DNA from 2 places in the Acidovorax sp. NN32 genome. Region 2 is predicted to be linked to the other one. Evidence: predicted binding sites of a transcription regulator. Region 2 holds the regulator's gene; the other holds the start of a gene.
The links. Region 2 encodes FNR, which switches genes on or off when oxygen is low (the NO sensors DNR and NnrR bind a similar motif). Its sites were predicted from a motif close to TTGATNNNNATCAA; they were not measured.
Positions count from the first base shown of each region.

Region 1 (8,464 bases), 2.0 Mb from region 2:
GTTGATCAAGATCAATGCTTGACCTTGCCATCACGTCAAGGATCAGCATCCCCGCCATGAACACCATCACCACCCCCCCCAACACCGCGCCCGGGTCTGTGCACTCGCTGGACCTGGGCATTTCTGGCATGACCTGCGCAAGCTGCGTGGGCCGTGTGGAGCGTGCACTGCGCAAGGTGCCGGGCGTGCAGGAGGCCTCGGTCAACCTGGCGACCGAGTCTGCGCGCATTGCCTTTGTCACGCAGGTGGGCGCCGACGCCGCTGCCATGGAGGCCGTGCTGCGCCGCGCGGTGCGCAATGCGGGCTACGAGCCGCGTGCGGCGGGGCAGGAGGATGCTCCGGAGGACTTGTCACCCTGGGCGGGCTTCATGCCCGTGGGCATTGGCCTGCTGCTGTCGGCGCCGCTGGTGCTGCCCATGATCGGTGACCTGTTCGGCCAGCACTGGATGCTGCCCGCCTGGGTGCAGTTTGTGCTGGCCACGCCGGTGCAGTTCATCCTGGGGGCACGGTTTTACAAGGCGGGCTGGCATGCGGCCAAGGCGCTGAGCGGCAACATGGACTTGCTGGTGGCGTTGGGCACGAGCGCGGGCTGGGGCCTGTCGATGTGGCTGTGGCTGACGGCGCCCACGGGCCACCCGGGGCATGTGCCGCACCTGTACTTCGAGGCCTCGGCCGTGGTGGTCACGCTGGTGCTGCTGGGCAAGTGGCTGGAGGCGCGCGCCAAGCGCCAGACCACGGCCGCCATCCGCGCGCTGCATGCGCTGCGGCCGGATGTGGTGCATTTGCTGACCAAGCAGGGCGAGGTGGATGTGCCGGTGTCCGAGGTGCTGGTGGGTGACCAGCTGGTGGTGCGGCCGGGAGAGCGCATCCCCGTGGATGGCACGGTGCACGAGGGCCACACGCAGGTGGACGAATCCATGCTGACGGGCGAGCCCTTGCCGGTGGCGCGCGATGTGGGCGCGGCGCTCACGGGCGGTTCGATCAATGGTGATGGCCGCATCGTGATGGCGGTGACGGCCGTGGGCGCCGAGACGGTGCTGGCCCAGATCATCCGGCTGGTGGAAGACGCGCAGGCGGCCAAGGCGCCGATTCAGCGGCTGGTGGACCAGGTGTCGGCCGTGTTTGTGCCCGTGGTGCTGGTGGTGGCGGTGGTCACCCTGCTGGGCTGGCTGTGGATGGGCGTGGGCATGGAGGCCGCGCTGATCCACGCCGTGGCCGTGATGGTGATTGCCTGCCCCTGTGCGCTGGGGCTGGCCACGCCTGCGGCCATCATGGCGGGCACGGGCGTGGCGGCCAAACACGGCATCCTGATCAAGGACGTGCAGGCGCTGGAGCTGGCGCACAAGGTGGATGTGGTGGCCTTTGACAAGACCGGCACGCTGACCGTGGGCCAGCCTCGGCTGACAGCGTTTGAGGTGGTGCCAGGCTTCGACGATGCGGCCGTGATGGCGGCGGTGGCTGCGGTGCAAAGCGGCAGCGAACACCCGCTGGCGCGTGCCGTGGTGGCGGCTGCGGGCGAGCGGCAGATCAGCGTGGCCACCGCGCAGGACGTGCGCGCCGTGCCTGGGCGCGGCACCGAGGGCGAGGTGGACGGCCAGAGCTACCTGGTGGGCAGCCTCCGCTGGATGCAGGAGCTGGGGGTGGACCTGGGTGCGCTCGCGGTGCGGGCACAGCAGCTGCAGAACGAGGGGGCCACCGTATCGGCTGTGGCCCAGCGCGTGACGGAAGGGTTAGCGCTTCGGGCCCTGATGGCTTTTGGTGATGAACCCAAGCCCGGTGCGCGCGAGGCGCTGGCGGCACTGAAGGCGCGTGGCATCCGCACCGTGATGATTTCGGGTGACAACCGCGGCGCGGCCGAGGCCATGGCCCGGCGCCTGGGGCTGGACCCCGACGCGGGCGAGGTGATGGCCGAGGTGCTGCCGGGTGACAAGGCCGCGAAGGTGGTGGCATTGCAACAAGGGCCTGATGGCAAGCGCCATCAAGTGGCGATGGTGGGCGACGGCGTTAACGATGCCCCAGCCCTCGCGGCTGCGGATGTGGGCATGGCCATGGGCAATGGAACCGACGTGGCCATGCACGCGGCGGGCATCACGCTGATGCGGGGCGACCCGATGCTGGTGGCAGCGGCGCTCGATATCTCGCACCGCACGGTGATGAAGATCCGGCAGAACCTGTTCTGGGCGTTTGCATACAACGTGGCGGGCATCCCGCTGGCGGCCCTGGGCTTTCTGAGCCCGGTGGTGGCGGGGGCTGCGATGGCGCTGAGTTCGGTGAGCGTGATGGCGAATGCCCTCTTACTCAAGCGGTGGCGCATGTGATAAATACGTACAACACGGTCATCGATGTCTGGCAAACTGCAACGATTTGTTGCGAATCCGTGGCCTCGGGGGAGGTGCGACGGGCGCACAGGCATACCAATATATGAAGGACGACAGATCATGAATCTCTTCTCGCTCATGCGGCAGTTCACCATACGTTTGCGCATGCTGGGGGCCATTGGCGTGGTGCTGGGCCTGCTGGGGCTGCTGGGGGGCGCGGGCATGCTGGGCATGTTCCGCATCCACAACATGAGCCAGGACTTCATGGACCACTCCTTTGCCGAGGTGGGCTACATGGCCGAGCTGCGGGGCGAGATGGGGGCCATTCGCCAGTTCGAGAAGGACATGATCATTGGCTACGAAAAGCCCGAGGCGGTGAAAGCGGCGCACGCCAAATGGCTGGAAAGCCAGGACAAGGCCAAGAAGATTGCCAACAAGTTCCTGGAAGGCGAGGAAGACTCTGACAACCCTGTGGTGCGCAACATCGTCAAGCGCCTGGACAGCTACCGCGAGCTGTTCGCGCACGTGGCGCGCCAGCTGGAGGCCAGCGGCTATGACACGGCCACGATTGCCAACCGCATGAGCGGCAAGGCCGTGGCCGAGTTTGCCGAGGCCGACAAGCTGATGGCGGAGCTTGATTCCGTGCTGCGCGCCGAGGTGGCCAAGTCGGTGGAGCAGCAGGGCGAGGTGTCTGATCAGACCAAGTGGCTGTTTGTGCTGGCCGTGCTGATCACCGTGGTGGTGGTGGTGCCCACCACGCTGATGAACATGAACTCCATCTGCCGCCCGTTGGAAGACGCACGCAGGATGGCGCAGGCGATTGCGGGGGGCGACCTCTCGCAGCACATTGCGGCCGAGGGCAAGGATGAAGTGGCCGACCTGCAGCGCGCTCTGCGCGACATGCAGCAGGGCCTGGGCGCGCTGGTGGCGCAGGTGCGCGATGCCAGCGGCAACATCGCCACAGCCAGCCAGGAGATTGCCACGGGCAACCAGGACCTGTCGCAGCGCACCGAGCAGACGGCCAGCAACGCCCAGGAGGCCGTGTCTTCGCTGTCGCAGCTGACCGCCACGGTGCAGCAGACGGCGTCGTCGTCGCAGATGGCGAACCAGTTGGCGGCCTCGGCCTCGCAGATGGCCACGCACGGCGGTGGCGTGGTGCAGCAGGCCGTGGCCAGCATGCACGAGATCTCCACCTCCAGCCGCAAGATCGGCGACATCATCGGCCTGATCGACTCGATTGCGTTCCAGACCAACATCCTCGCGCTGAACGCTGCCGTCGAGGCCGCCCGCGCGGGGGAACAGGGCCGGGGCTTTGCGGTGGTGGCCAGCGAAGTGCGCAGCCTGGCGCAGCGCTCTGCCGCAGCAGCCAGCGACATCAAGGGGTTGATCCAGAACAGCGTGGCGGCCGTGGACGGTGGCGTGCGCCACGTGGAAGAAGCGGGCACGGCCATGAAGGACATCGTGAGCAGTGTGCAGCGCGTGGGCGACATCATTGGCGAGATCACGGCAGCGGCGTCCGAGCAGTCGGCCGGCATCGGCCAGGTGAATGGCTCGGTGGGCGAGATCGACCGCATGACGCAGCAGAACGCGGCGCTGGTGGAAGAGTCTGCCGCCGCCGCCGAATCACTGCGCGAGCAGGCCGCGCGGCTGTCGCAGGTGGTGCAGCAGTTCCATCTGGCCGACGATCGGCATTCCGTTGGCGTGCGGCAGACCGTCGCCCTGCAGCAGGGTACATCCATGGCGCTGGCGGCTCCATCCGTTCAGGGTGTTGACCTTGATTCGGCCATCAAGGCCCATGCGCAGTGGCGCACCAAGTTGCGCGACGCCGCCAAGAAGCATCAGCAGCTTGATGCCGACACGATCAGGCGCGATGACTGCTGCGAGCTGGGCCGTTGGCTGCATGGGAAAGGACAGGGGTCTTATGGCGCCTTGCCTGCCTTCCAGTCGTTGCTGGACAAGCACCGCGATTTCCATGAAGTGGCAGGCGCCATTGCCCAAACCATCAACCGGGGCAACTACGCGGACGCCGAACAGGCATTGGCGGGCAATACCCCGTTCTCGCAGGCCTCCAGCGCGGTCGGTGCCGCCATCATCCAGTTGCGCAACAGCCTTTGAGGATCGGGTATCAGGGCCGCAGCTGACGGCCCCGATGATCCTGGCTTCAGGCGCGCGAGGCGTCTTGGGGCCGGGGGCGTGGGTGGCCCCTGTATCTCTTGATCTGCGTCAGGCGGTGTAGGCGCGCATCGTGGCAATCTTGAAACCCCGTATCACCCTGGGGAGTGCACCATGCCGTCGATCAGCCTGCGGACCATTCGCGAAGAGCATGCGTCGCTTGCGGCGGTGCTCCATTCCTTGCGCCTGATGCTGGACCAGGGCCCGGGCGATGCGCCTGCCGCGTTCTTTGACGTGATGCGGGCCATGCTGTTCTACATCGACGAGTTTCCCGAACGGCAGCACCACCCCAAAGAGTCGCAGTGGCTCTTCCCCAAGGTGGCCGAGCGCGCGCCCCAGGCCGCTGAGGCCATTGCGCAGCTGGAGCGCGACCACGAAGGTGGCGAGGCAGCGGTGCGGGAGCTGCAGCACCTGCTGCTGGGCTGGGAGCTGATGGGTGATGGCCGCCGCGAGGCCTTTGCCGACGCGCTGCAGCGCTATGTGAGCTTTTACCTGGAGCACATGCGCACCGAGGAAACCGTGGTCCTGCCGGCGGCGCAGGAGTGCCTGCAGCCCGGTGATTGGGTGGCCATCGATGCGGCCTTTGCCAGCAACACCAACCCGCTGGCCCCGGGCAAGCCGCGCGATGCGGCGTATGACCGGTTGTTCACCCGGATCGTGATGCGGGCGCCCAGCCCGATAGGGCTTGGAAGCCCCCCCTGAGTCGCCTGCGGCGCCTTCCCCCTCAAGGGGGACGCCGCCAGCGTGGCGGGGCGGCCCTTGCGCGGCGGCCCTGGCTTGGGGCGCGCCGGTATCCACCGTTGTGTGGCGAGACTGCCGCTTGGTGGACAGGGCTGTTCAGCCCGCTGCCAAGGCTGGATAGTCGGTGTACCCCTCAGCACCGCCTCCGTACAGCGTCGCGCGGTTGATTTCGTTCAGCGGGGCGTTGCTCTCCAGGCGCGCCACCAGGTCGGGGTTGGCGATGAAGGGGCGGCCAAAGGCAACAATGTCGGCACCGTGGGCCAGTGCGGCATCGGCCAGCTCGCGGGTGTAGGCGTTGTTGACCATCCAGGCGCCCTTGCCACCGGCGGCGCGGTAGGCTGCCTTGAGGGCGGCGTAGTCAAACGGGCGGCCTTCCACCTCGCGCGGGCCGCCGGTGGCGCCTTCGATGATGTGGATGTAGGCCAGGCCCAGCGGGCCGAGGTGGCGTACCACGTGGTCGAACAAGGGCTGTGGGTCGGCGTCCACGATGTCGTTGGCGGGGGTGACGGGCGACAGGCGGATGCCGGTGCGGCCACCGCCGATTTCCTCGACGATGGCGCGGGTCACTTCCAGCAGCAGACGGGCGCGGTTGGCAATGCTGCCGCCGTAGTCGTCGGTGCGCTGGTTGGCACCGGTCTTGAGGAACTGGTCGATCAGGTAGCCGTTGGCCGCGTGGATCTCCACACCGTCAAAGCCCGACGCAATGGCGTTGCGCGCGGCGTGGCGGTAGTCCTGCACGATGCCGGGGATCTCTTCGGCATCGAGCGCGCGGGGCATGGAGGTGGGTGTGAAGGTGGGCACGCCGTCCTTGATGAGCACGGTCTTGGTGTTGGCCTGCACGGCCGAGGGCGCCACGGGTGCTGCGTTGCCGGGTTGCAGGTCGGTGTGCGAGACACGGCCCACGTGCCACAGCTGCACCACGATCTTGCCGCCGGCATCGTGCACGGCGCGGGTGACCTTCTTCCAGCCGTCCAGCTGCTCGGTGCCGTACAGGCCGGGCACATCGGCATAGCCCTGGGCTTGCGGGCTGATGGCTGTGGCCTCGGAAATGATGAGGCCGGCACTGGCGCGCTGCGCGTAGTAGGTGGCGACCAGGTCGGTGGGGATGGCCTCGGGCGAGCGGTTGCGCGTGAGCGGCGCCATGGCGATGCGGTTGGCCAGCTGAAGGTCGCCCGCGCGGGTGGGTTCAAACAATGAGGTCATGGTGAGGGTGTCCTGAGGGCTGTGTGCAAGAAAAGCAGCCTTCCAGCTTAATGCTGCAGCGCAAAACGTGCAGCACACTTGCGTCAACAAGGGCACAGGTTTTGTGTTAGCCCGGTCGCTCAGACTGTCGTGCCAGCGGCGCGGGGGCCGTTGCACGAGAATGGACCGCCATGCCCTTGCCACCGCCTTCCGCACCGTTGTTCGTCTCCCCGTTGCGCAGCCTGTGGTTGGCCGTGACCTTGTCGATGGGTGCGGCCATCTCGCTGGGTATCACGCGGTTTGCCTATGCCTTGTTGTTGCCGCCCATGCGGGAGGACCTGGGCTGGTCGTACACGCTGGCGGGTGGCATGAACACGGTGAACGCGCTGGGCTATCTGCTGGGGGCTCTTGCCACGCCGCTGCTGTTGCGGCGCGTGGCCCCGGGGACGGTGCTGGTGGCAGGTGCGGTGATGGCCACGGTGTTCATGGGCCTGAGCGGATTTTTCACGCAGGCAGCGCCCCTGCTGGTGCAGCGCCTGCTGGCCGGTGGTGCCAGTGCGCTGGTGTTCATTGCGGGGGGCCTGCTGGCGGCACGCCTGGGCGCCCAGGTGCCGGGGCGCAGCGGTTTGCTGCTGGGCCTGTACTACGGCGGCACGGGCTGGGGCATCAGCCTGTCGGCCTTGCTGGTGCCTGCGGTGCTGGGCGTGGCGCCTGCGCCGCACAGCTGGACCTGGGCGTGGTGGGTGCTGGCGCTGGCCTGCGTGGCGGCCACGGCGGTGCTGCTGTGGCCTGCGCGGGCGTTGAACGGGTTGGCTGCACCCGTGGCCGCCGCATCCGGGATCACACCGGAGGCTGCAGTGCCCGACCGCGTGCGCTGGCGGGCGCTGGCTCCTGCGCTGCTGGGTTATGGCCTCTTTGGCGTGGGCTACATCGGCTACATGACCTTTGTGGTGGCGTTGCTGCGCGAGCAGGGCCGGGGTGCGGGCGAGGTGACGCTGTTCTACGCCTTGCTGGGGCTGGCCGTGGTGCTGTCCTCACGCATCTGGGCCGGGCTGCTGGACCGCAGCCGGGGCGGAGAGGCACTGGCGCGGCTCAATGCGCTGCTGGGCGTGGCCACCATCCTGCCCGCCATCACGGGCGCGTGGCCGGTGGTGCTGGCCTCGGGGCTGCTGTTTGGCGGGGTGTTTTTGTCGGTGGTGGCATCGACCACGGCGCTGGTGCGGCACAACCTGCCGCAGGCGCTGTGGGCCAGCGGCATCAGCGCGTTCACCATCGTGTTTGCGGCGGGGCAGATCGTGGGGCCCACGGTGGTGGGCTGGATTGCCGATGGCCCTGGAGGCCTGGCGCGCGGGCTAGTCTTCTCGGCCTGCGCGTTGTGGGTGGGGGCGCTGGTGGCGTGGCGGCAGAAGCCGCTCTAGCGCATCTGGAGTTTTGGCCGTGTGTCGTGCTATGCGCTCCCAATCGATACTGGCGCGGCCTAGACCAGAAACGCCGAGCAAGGGCCGCCCCGCAGCGAGGGTGTGTCCCGCTGCCCGCGTAGCGAGAGCGGGGGGAAGGCGCGCAGCGCCTCAGGGGGTATCCCTATTTCAGCAGGCCTTCTGCCTTCATGGCCGCCTGCACCGCAGGCCGTGCACCCACACGCTCGCGGTAGGCCGCCAGATTCGCCAGGCCGGAGATGTCGAGCTTGGTGGGTTGGGTCCAGTTGGTCACGGTGAACAGGTAACCGTCGGCCACGGTGAACTGGTCGCCCATCAGGTATTGCTTGCCCGCCAGCTGGCCATCTACCCACTGCAGGCGTTGCAGCAGCCGCTCGCGCACCATGGGTTTGTAGTCCTCGGGAGTGGCGGGGTTGAACAGGGGGCTGAAGCCCTTATGCAGCTCGGTGCCGATGAAGGTCAGCCACTCCTGCAGGCGGTAGCGCGCCAGGGTGCCGTTGGCGGGGGCCAGTTGCTTGTCGGGCACCTGGTCGGCGATGTATTGCACGATGGCCGGGCCTTCGCGCAGGCGCTCGCCGTTGTCCAGCTCCAGCACGGGCACGTAACCCAGCGCAT
Region 1 covers NZ_CP199679.1:77,655-86,118, forward strand. Annotated here, with positions in the region: gene ACT89O_RS00365 (heavy metal translocating P-type ATPase) at 57-2,318, shown strand; partial or broken gene ACT89O_RS00370 (methyl-accepting chemotaxis protein) at 2,439-4,001, shown strand; partial or broken gene ACT89O_RS00375 (CZB domain-containing protein) at 4,125-4,433, shown strand; gene ACT89O_RS00380 (hemerythrin domain-containing protein) at 4,605-5,192, shown strand; gene ACT89O_RS00385 (alkene reductase) at 5,328-6,434, opposite strand; gene ACT89O_RS00390 (YbfB/YjiJ family MFS transporter) at 6,605-7,831, shown strand; gene gstA (glutathione transferase GstA) at 7,995-8,464, opposite strand, start outside.
Region 1: ACT89O_RS00380 (hemerythrin domain-containing protein) is a predicted target of FNR. The motif match lies at 4,532-4,545, and genes of this name have one in related genera.

Region 2 (8,464 bases):
TCAATGTGCATGGCACGCCCCATGCTGATGATGGCACTCACGATGGCCCGGTCTCCATCATCGTCGGGCAGGCCACGCACAAAGGACTGGTCGATCTTGAGCTTGTGGATCGGCAGCTTCTTCAGGTACGCCAGGCTGGAATACCCGGTGCCGAAATCGTCGATGGCGAGTCCAATGCCAAGCCCGGCGAGCACACGCAGGCGCTGCTCCATTTCCTGTGCATCCTGCAGCAGGATGGTTTCCGTCAGCTCCAGTTCCAGCAGCGTGGGCGGCAACTGGTGCACCGCCAGTAGCCGGGTGATGCGGTCCACGAAATCAGGCTGCCGGAACTCCAGCGCCGACACGTTCACCGAAATCATGATCGGCATGCCACTGTGCATCCACACCGCCGCCTCACGCACGGCCTGCTCCATGACCCACGCGCCCAGCGTCACGATGTAGCCAGACTCCTCCGCCAGGGGGATGAACTGCCCAGGTGATACTGCACCGAACTCCGGGTCGGTCCAGCGTATCAGCGCTTCGGCCCCCGTGATGCGCCCGGTGGCCATGTTGACCTGTGGTTGGTAGTGCACTGCCATGCGGTCAAGCCCCAGCGCCTGGCGCATCGCATGCTCCATCTGCATGCGCGACAGCAGATTGGCATTCATCTGCGGCTGGTAAAAGCCATAGCTACCCCGGCCGCGCTCTTTGACACGGTACATGGCCGTGTCAGCCTGCTTGATGAGATCGTCCAGCGTCGCACCGTCCTGTGGGTACAGCGCCATGCCAATGCTGCACTGGATGGAGAAGCCCATGCCGTCAAGCATGAAGGGCCTGAGCATGTCTTCCAGGATGCGGCGCGCCACGCTCTCAGCCACCACGGCATCACCGCCATGCAGGTAGATGACAAATTCATCGCCACCCAGTCGGCACAACATGTCCGTCTGGCGCAGGCAGGCCTGCAGGCGCTCGGCCACCAGTTGCAGCACACGGTCACCGAAAGGGTGGCCGAGGGAGTCATTGATGATCTTGAAGCGGTCGAGATCCAGAAACAGGATGGCAAAGCCCGTGTCGCTCTGGCGCGCCCCCTGGATGGCAGTGTCCACACGCTGCGACAACAGCAGACGGTTGGGCAGGCCCGTGAGTACGTCGCTGTAGGCCAGCTCCTCAATGCGCTTCTGGGCGGCGTGCTGCAGCGTCAGATCCCGCATGAAGCCGATGCTCTGCACCAGACGCTGTTCGTCGTCGCGCAGCGCCACCCATGACAACTGCACTGCGCAATAGGTGCCGTTGTCACGGGGCAGCCACAGCTCGCCTTCCCAGAAACCCTCCTTGGCCCACCCCTGCAGCACCTGCTCCATGAAAGCCGCGTCCGACCCACCACCGAACAACGACGCCGCCAGGCACCCTTCAAACGATTTGGCAGACGGCCCCACCAGCCGCTCGCAGCCTGGGTTCATGCGCAAGACCCTGTGCTGGCTGTCGGCGATGAAGATGGCGTCCAGGCTGGACTCGAACACCCGTGCGGCCAGTCTCAGGCTGGCCTGTATCTCGGTCTGGCGGGTGATGTCCCGGTACGAATACACCCGCCCCACGGGCCGCCCCTGGCTGAACTGCGGTACGGTGCGCAACTCCAGCACCAAGCCATTTCGCAACACCAGAATGTCGGTGCTCTCCTGCATCGGTTCTCGGGCGATGGCAGCCAAACGCTCCGCGTAGGCACGTGCGTCCTCAACCTGGGCCTCCATGTGCGCATAGACAGCCGCATCGTCGCGCCGCACCAGCAAATCGCGCGGAATATTCCACAGTTGCGCAAGCCGCTGATTGAAAGCCCGCACCCGGCCATCGAGGCTGCACACGAGCATGCCGTCAGCGGCAGAATCCAGCGTGGCGCGCAGCTCAGACAGCAAAGTTTCCAGCTCGCGCTCGGTCGATTCCTGGACACTGCGATCCAGCATGGTCAGCATGAAGACCGTGCCAGAAGCGACCTCTGAAGGAACGCGCGTCACCTGACGATTGACCGGAACCAGGGTGCCGTCAGCGCGCAAAAGGCTGGTGTGGGAATGAATGCCATCTGCAACCACCTGGGCCGACTCCCCCCAGAACGCCATGTCCTGCGGTGTGGAGGCCAGACGCAACACGGGCGTACCCACCATCTCGGCCACAGGCAAGCCCACCAGCCGCTGCGCGGCGGCATTCGCGTGAAGGATGAGCAGGCTGGTCTCATCGACCAGCCAGACGGCCTCCTGTAAACCGTCGAGCCAGCCGTGGGACTGCGAAACGGTCACGACCCTGCCTCTTCGGGACCGGGGCTGACCGCACGCTCGAAAAAGTAACAGATACGCTGCCGCGGAGAGAGGTAGTCCAGCGCATCGCGCGGCAGTTGCGCAGGCTTGAGGCTGCGCCGGATACCCAGCTCGGGCACAGTTTCCAGGTCCAGGATGGGAGCCTCATCCTTGGGCACCCGGGAGTCATGGACGATGACCTTGGGCCGCAGCGGGCGCGAAGAGTTGACCGAGGCAACAATCGCATAGCGGTCGTTCACCAGCTGGACGATGGAGCCCGGCGGGTACACCCCCATCATGCGGATGAACGCCCCGAGCACCACGGAATCGAAGCGCGCCTTGAGCTGTGCAAAGATGACCGACAAAGCCTCGTGGGGTGTGAGCGCATCCACTCCATTGGCGGGATTGCACATGCGATCGTAGCGATTGACGAGGGCGAGCACCTGGCTCGCGCGCCCCAGATCGGACCCCGACAACCGCAGTGGAAACCCACTGCCATCGGCCATCTCATGGTGCCGAGCAACGGCGGTAATCACAGGTTCGGGCAGCCCCATGCGCGTGGCCAGTGTCACGGACTCAGCCACATGGGTCTCGTAACGCGTACGCTCCATCGGAATCATGGAGGGCGTAGGTTGCCTGAGATTCGGCGGCAGCTTGAGCTTACCCAGATCATGAATGAGCGCGGCAATGCCAAGGTCGTGCAGCTCGGCGCTTTTCATGCCCAACGCACGGCCCAGCAGCAAAGAGATCACCATCACGTTGATCGGGTGCAGGGCATTGCGCTCGCCCACACCTTCCGACAACAGCCGGATGACAGAATCACCGTTTTCCAGGAGTTCGGCCACGCAACCTGACACCAGCGTTTCGCCTTTGGTCCGGGCCTGGTCGGGGTGCTCCGAGACGACACGCTCCAGCGCCTGGTATTGCCGCGTGGCCTCCCCAAACCGCTGATTGCAGGCCGCCAGCGTCCGGTTCTGGGCCTCCAGCAATTCACGCCTGCGCTGCGCCTCTGGGTCCACCGTGGCAGTAGCTGTCGCAGCCTCAGGAGCACTCGAAGACGATGCCTTCATTTCCGGCACGCTCCAGGCTGCAGGCACGAGTTCCCTCAGTTCTGGATCGCTCTTTTTGGGAAAGTACCGCACCTCGGTGAGCCCCAGCTCACGCAAGGTGGCAATCTGCTCCGCTGCCGCCACACGAAAGCTGCTCACCGGGAACGGATGGTGCAACCAACCCACGTCGAGCTGGATGTACATGCCGACACGCAGTTGGCTGATGTCGATGAGGATGGAGGAGTTCACTTCAAGGCGTGTGAAACATGGCGACGTCAATGCCACCAATAGTTACACAGATTATCGCCAGATCGAGGGTCTTGTCGAAGGAGTGCGCCTGCGCCGCAGCGGCACGGCAACACTTGCCTTTCTCACCAAGGGCAAGCGTTGATCACCCTTGTATAGACATGGATTTACGAGGCCTCCCGAACCCCGTCGCACCGCAGCTTGCGAATCGGGGAACTGCTGGCTAGCGGCACCACAACGACGGTTTGTAGATCAGGTCCATCCAGAGTGCCCAGCTGGCCACTGCGCACAGCAAACCTCCTGCGATGCGCGTTCCCCAGTCCGCACGTTTCGCATTGACCCCTGCTTTCAGCCGAATCCACACCAAGGGCCCACCCACCAGCCACACACCACTGCCCAGGCCAAAAAGCGCCATGCTGAGCGCCCCTTCCAGAGGCCCTCCGCTCAGCGCAGCCACGAGCAGCGCGGAATAGAGCAGGCCACAGGGCATCAAGGCCCAAAGCCCACCAGCAACCAGAACCCCGCCTGGTGCACTGACCAGAGGCCGCACACGCGCCCATACGGTACGGCCCGCCTGCTCTACCCACAGGGGCTGGCGCGCCTGGATCACCATCATCAAACCCCACGCCATCACCGCAACATGCATCAGGGTCCACGCAGGGCGAAGTGCCACGGTTTGCTGGGTCAACCATGCCAGGCTGTCCATGGCCCATGCAGCCAAGCCACCCGCCACAGCGTACCCGGCCAAGCGGCCAGCATGAAAAGCGACGGCGCGCCGAATGACACCGCCACGGGGCACCCACTGCACTGTCTGCACCGTCGGGGGAGTTGCCTGTGGCTGCGCATCGCCACCGGCTGTGGACGCCATGCCCACACCGCCCTGCCCGATCAATGCCCCACAAGGCGCAGAACACATGACCAAACAATGGGACCCGCCAACGAGCCCCATCAGCAAGGCGGTTGAGGCGACCGTAGCAATCATGAGGATCAGATGATGCGCGAAAAACGGGCGCGGTTGCGGTCAGCCTGCAGGTAACGGTCAAAGACCATGGCAATGCCACGCACAAAGAACCAGCCCATGGCAGTGACCTCGACCCCATCGGGCCGCACCACCACAAGCCCCTGCTCGGCCATGGTTTCCAGTTGCGCCAGCTCCGCAGAGAAGTAGTGGCGAAAGTCGATCAACCACGCTTGCTCCATGGGCTCAAACAACAGCTCGCCTTGGCACATCAAGGCCATGATGACGGCGCGGCGCACAAGATCGTCGCGCGTCAGGGCCAACCCACGAACGACGGGCAGGCGCCCCTGATTCAGAAAATCGTAATACTCATCCAGGGTCTTGGCATTTTGGCTGTAGGTGGCTCCGACCCGGCCAATCGCAGACACCCCCAGGCCGATCAGGTCGCAATCAGGTTGCGTACTGTAGCCCTGGAAGTTGCGGTGCAGACGCCCCTGGCGCTTGGCGACTGCCAATGCATCCTCAGGCAATGCAAAGTGGTCCATGCCCACATACACGTACCCAGCATCCATGAAGGCGTCCAGCGAACGGGAGAGCATCGACACCTTGCCTGCAGCCGCTGGCAACTCGGCCGAAACAATACGGCGCTGAGGCTTGAAACGTTCTGGCAGATGGGCATACGCGTACAACGCGATACGGTCAGGCCGCAGCTGCGTAACCTGGGCCAGCGTGCGGTCAAACGACTCTGGCGTCTGCCGAGGCAGGCCGTAGATCAAATCCACATTGATGGATTCAAAACCCAGCGAACGTGCGGACTCCACCAGCGAAAACACCTGCTCGGCAGGCTGTATGCGGTGAACGGCCTTTTGAACCTCGGGATCGAAATCCTGCACCCCAAAGCTCAGTCGGTTGAACCCCAGTTCCGCCAGCACTGCAAGGCGGTCCGCATTGACGGTGCGAGGGTCCACCTCAATCGAATACTCCCCGCCCGGCGCCAACGAAAAGCTGCGTTTGAGCATGCCCATCAGCTCCCGCAAGCCCTCGTCCGATAGAAAAGTGGGCGTGCCACCACCCAGGTGAAGCTGACTCACCACCTGCCCCGTGCCGCAGTGTGCTGTGTGCAAGTCAATCTCGCGGCTCAAATACCGCAAATACACCTCTGCCCGATCATGGTGTTTGGTGATGATCTTGTTGCAGGCGCAGTAGTAACAAAGGGACTCGCAAAAGGGGATGTGCACGTACAAAGACAGCGGCAAGGCCTTCGTCATGGAGCCCAGCCTGCGCTGCTCCAAGGCAAGCGCGTAGTCGTCCTGCCCAAAGGCCTCGACGAAACGGTCAGCTGTTGGGTAAGAGGTATAACGGGGCCCTGGCACGTCGAAACGGCGCAGCAGCTCGGGCGAAACAGCGGTCATGGGCAAATTCCTTGCGTACACTTCGACTGTGCCGTAAGCTGCACTCCATGTCCTTGACCTGCATCAAGTGATGGGCCGGGACGAACAGCGACAATTTGATGCACATCAGTCGCCCACCCGCAACCAAAGGCCCAGCCTGTTAGGCATATGGGGCGATATGCTCAAACCTTACCCAGCCTCTGTGCCTATGAACCCGCTCACCATCAAAGTCGCCTGCTCCAACTGCAACCTGCGCGAGCTGTGCATGCCGGTGGGGCTGAGCGAGGAACAGCTGCAACGCATTGACGAGGTCGTTGCCGTTCGCCGCAAGATCAAACGCGGTGGAACCCTTTTCCGCAACGGCGAATCCTTCACCTCGCTCTATGCCATTCGAACCGGCTTCTTCAAAACATGTGTAGCCACCGAAGACGGGCGTGACCAGGTCACGGGTTTTCAGATGGCAGGCGAGATCATCGGCCTTGATGGCATCGTGAATGACCACCACACCTGCGATGCGGTGGCCCTGGAAGACGCGGAAGTCTGCGTCATGCCGTTTGACCGCATCGAAGAGCTGTCCCGCGAAGTCACCGCCTTGCAGCACCATGTGCACAAGATCATGAGCCGCGAGATTGTCCGCGAGCATGGCGTGATGCTGCTCTTGGGCAGCATGCGCGCTGAGGAGCGCCTGGCTGCGTTCCTGCTCAACCTGGTTCAGCGCCTGCACGCCCGGGGGTTCTCGCAGTCCGAGCTCGTGCTGCGCATGACCCGCGAAGAGATCGGTAGCTACCTGGGCCTCAAGCTCGAAACCGTGAGCCGCACCTTCTCCAAGTTTGTGGAAGAAGGCATTGTCGAGGTCAAGCAGCGCCATGTGCGCATCCTGGAGACCGAGGCCCTCAAGCGCATCGTGAACAACCAGCAAGCCTGCCACTGAACCTGCTGTGGTCTGCCATCCTGGCAGTCCTTACCACATTGACCTTAGCCAATAGGTGGCACTACCGCTCAAGGGCACGATGATGTCTTGCGGCAGTCATCGGGACGTTCGCCTTCGGGAACCGGGCAACGGTTAAGTTCAAACGGTGACATCGCCAGCAGCGTGGTCAACGCGCTGGATGCCATCGTGATCATCCAGAACGCAAAAAAGGCAAGCGTGTACACGCCCTGCCGTGACAATGCCAACGGCTGCCCAAACCAGTGCAGGTCTTGCGGATCCACCATCGCAAAAACCAGCATTTCCATCACACCGGCCATCAAAAAGGCCGGCCAGGCAATCCACATCACGCGTTGCATCCACATTGGTTTGTCTCCTGGTAAGGCCGTGCAGGCATGCCGCCCGGCCAGGTGGGTTCAGCGCGGCTGGTCCTGGACCGGGGTGGCAGCGTGGTTGCGGCCCTTCATGGCTGGCAACAGGCTTTTTTCTGGGGTGGCCAGTGTCTTGTTGATCTCGATGCCCTGGCGGTAATAATCTTCCGCGACTACAGGGTCGGGGCGCGATATCGCGAGCCACAGGGTCACAAACCCTGCAATGATCACGATCACGGGACCGGCGATGATCAGCCACACATGGCCAAACCTCCACCAGGGTGCAGCGGCAGAAGGGGCAGTGCCGAGGGCGGAACTGGATGGCATGGTGCTTACTCCTCAAAAATTATCTTGCTCAAAGCAAGACCCGCGAAGGTCTTGCACCCGGGCGCGCGCTGCGTTATCGCGGCACCAGAAACACGGATTTCTCGCTCACATGGGCGTCCGCGCTCAAAGCCTGGACATCGAACTGCACGGCATGTGATCCTGAAGGGGCTGATCCATAGGGTATCTGCAAACGGACGGCCACCCACCGGGACTCCGCCGCACCGATGTCCACCTCGGCATCAGAAGCGACTTCCAGCCCTTCAAGGCCACGCACACTGATGCGATAGCGCTGGGGGCCTTCAGTGGCGTTCATGATCTGCAGGCGGTAGATGTTCTCCAGCTTTCCACCCGCCACGATGCGCGACAGCGCCGCCCGATCACGCACCACATCCACCTTCAAGGGCGTGCGTGTGACAAGGCTGGCCATCATGCCTACGCACAGGGCCACCAGGACCGCGCTGTATATCAGCACACGCGGCCGCAGCACGCGGCGCAGGATCTGCGACTGACTCCACCGTTTGGCCACGCCGTTCTGCGTAGAAAACCGGATGAGCCCGCGCGGATACTGCATCTTGTCCATCACGGTATTGCAGGCGTCCACGCACAGGCCGCAGCCGATGCATTCGTACTGCAAGCCCTTGCGAATGTCGATGCCCACGGGGCACACCTGCACACACAGCGAGCAGTCAATGCAATCGCCCAACCCCTGGGCCTTGTAGTCGATGTTCTTCTTGCGCGGCCCACGCTGCTCACCGCGTTCTGGGTCGTAGGTAACGATCAGCGTGTCCTTGTCAAACATGGCGCTCTGAAAGCGCGCATAGGGACACATGTATTTGCACACCTGTTCGCGCATATAGCCGGCATTGCCATAGGTGGCAAAGCCATAGAACAGTACCCAGAAAATCTGCCAGCCACCCTGCACCGCCAGCA
Region 2 covers NZ_CP199679.1:2,058,415-2,066,878, reverse strand. Annotated here, with positions in the region: gene ACT89O_RS09565 (EAL domain-containing protein) at 1-2,267, opposite strand, end outside; gene ACT89O_RS09560 (HD-GYP domain-containing protein) at 2,264-3,562, opposite strand; gene ACT89O_RS09555 (hypothetical protein) at 3,573-3,704, shown strand; gene ACT89O_RS09550 (sulfite exporter TauE/SafE family protein) at 3,783-4,541, opposite strand; gene hemN (oxygen-independent coproporphyrinogen III oxidase) at 4,547-5,929, opposite strand; gene fnr (fumarate/nitrate reduction transcriptional regulator Fnr) at 6,117-6,839, shown strand; gene ACT89O_RS09535 (hypothetical protein) at 6,908-7,201, opposite strand; gene ACT89O_RS09530 (FixH family protein) at 7,253-7,534, opposite strand; gene ccoG (cytochrome c oxidase accessory protein CcoG) at 7,608-8,464, opposite strand, start outside.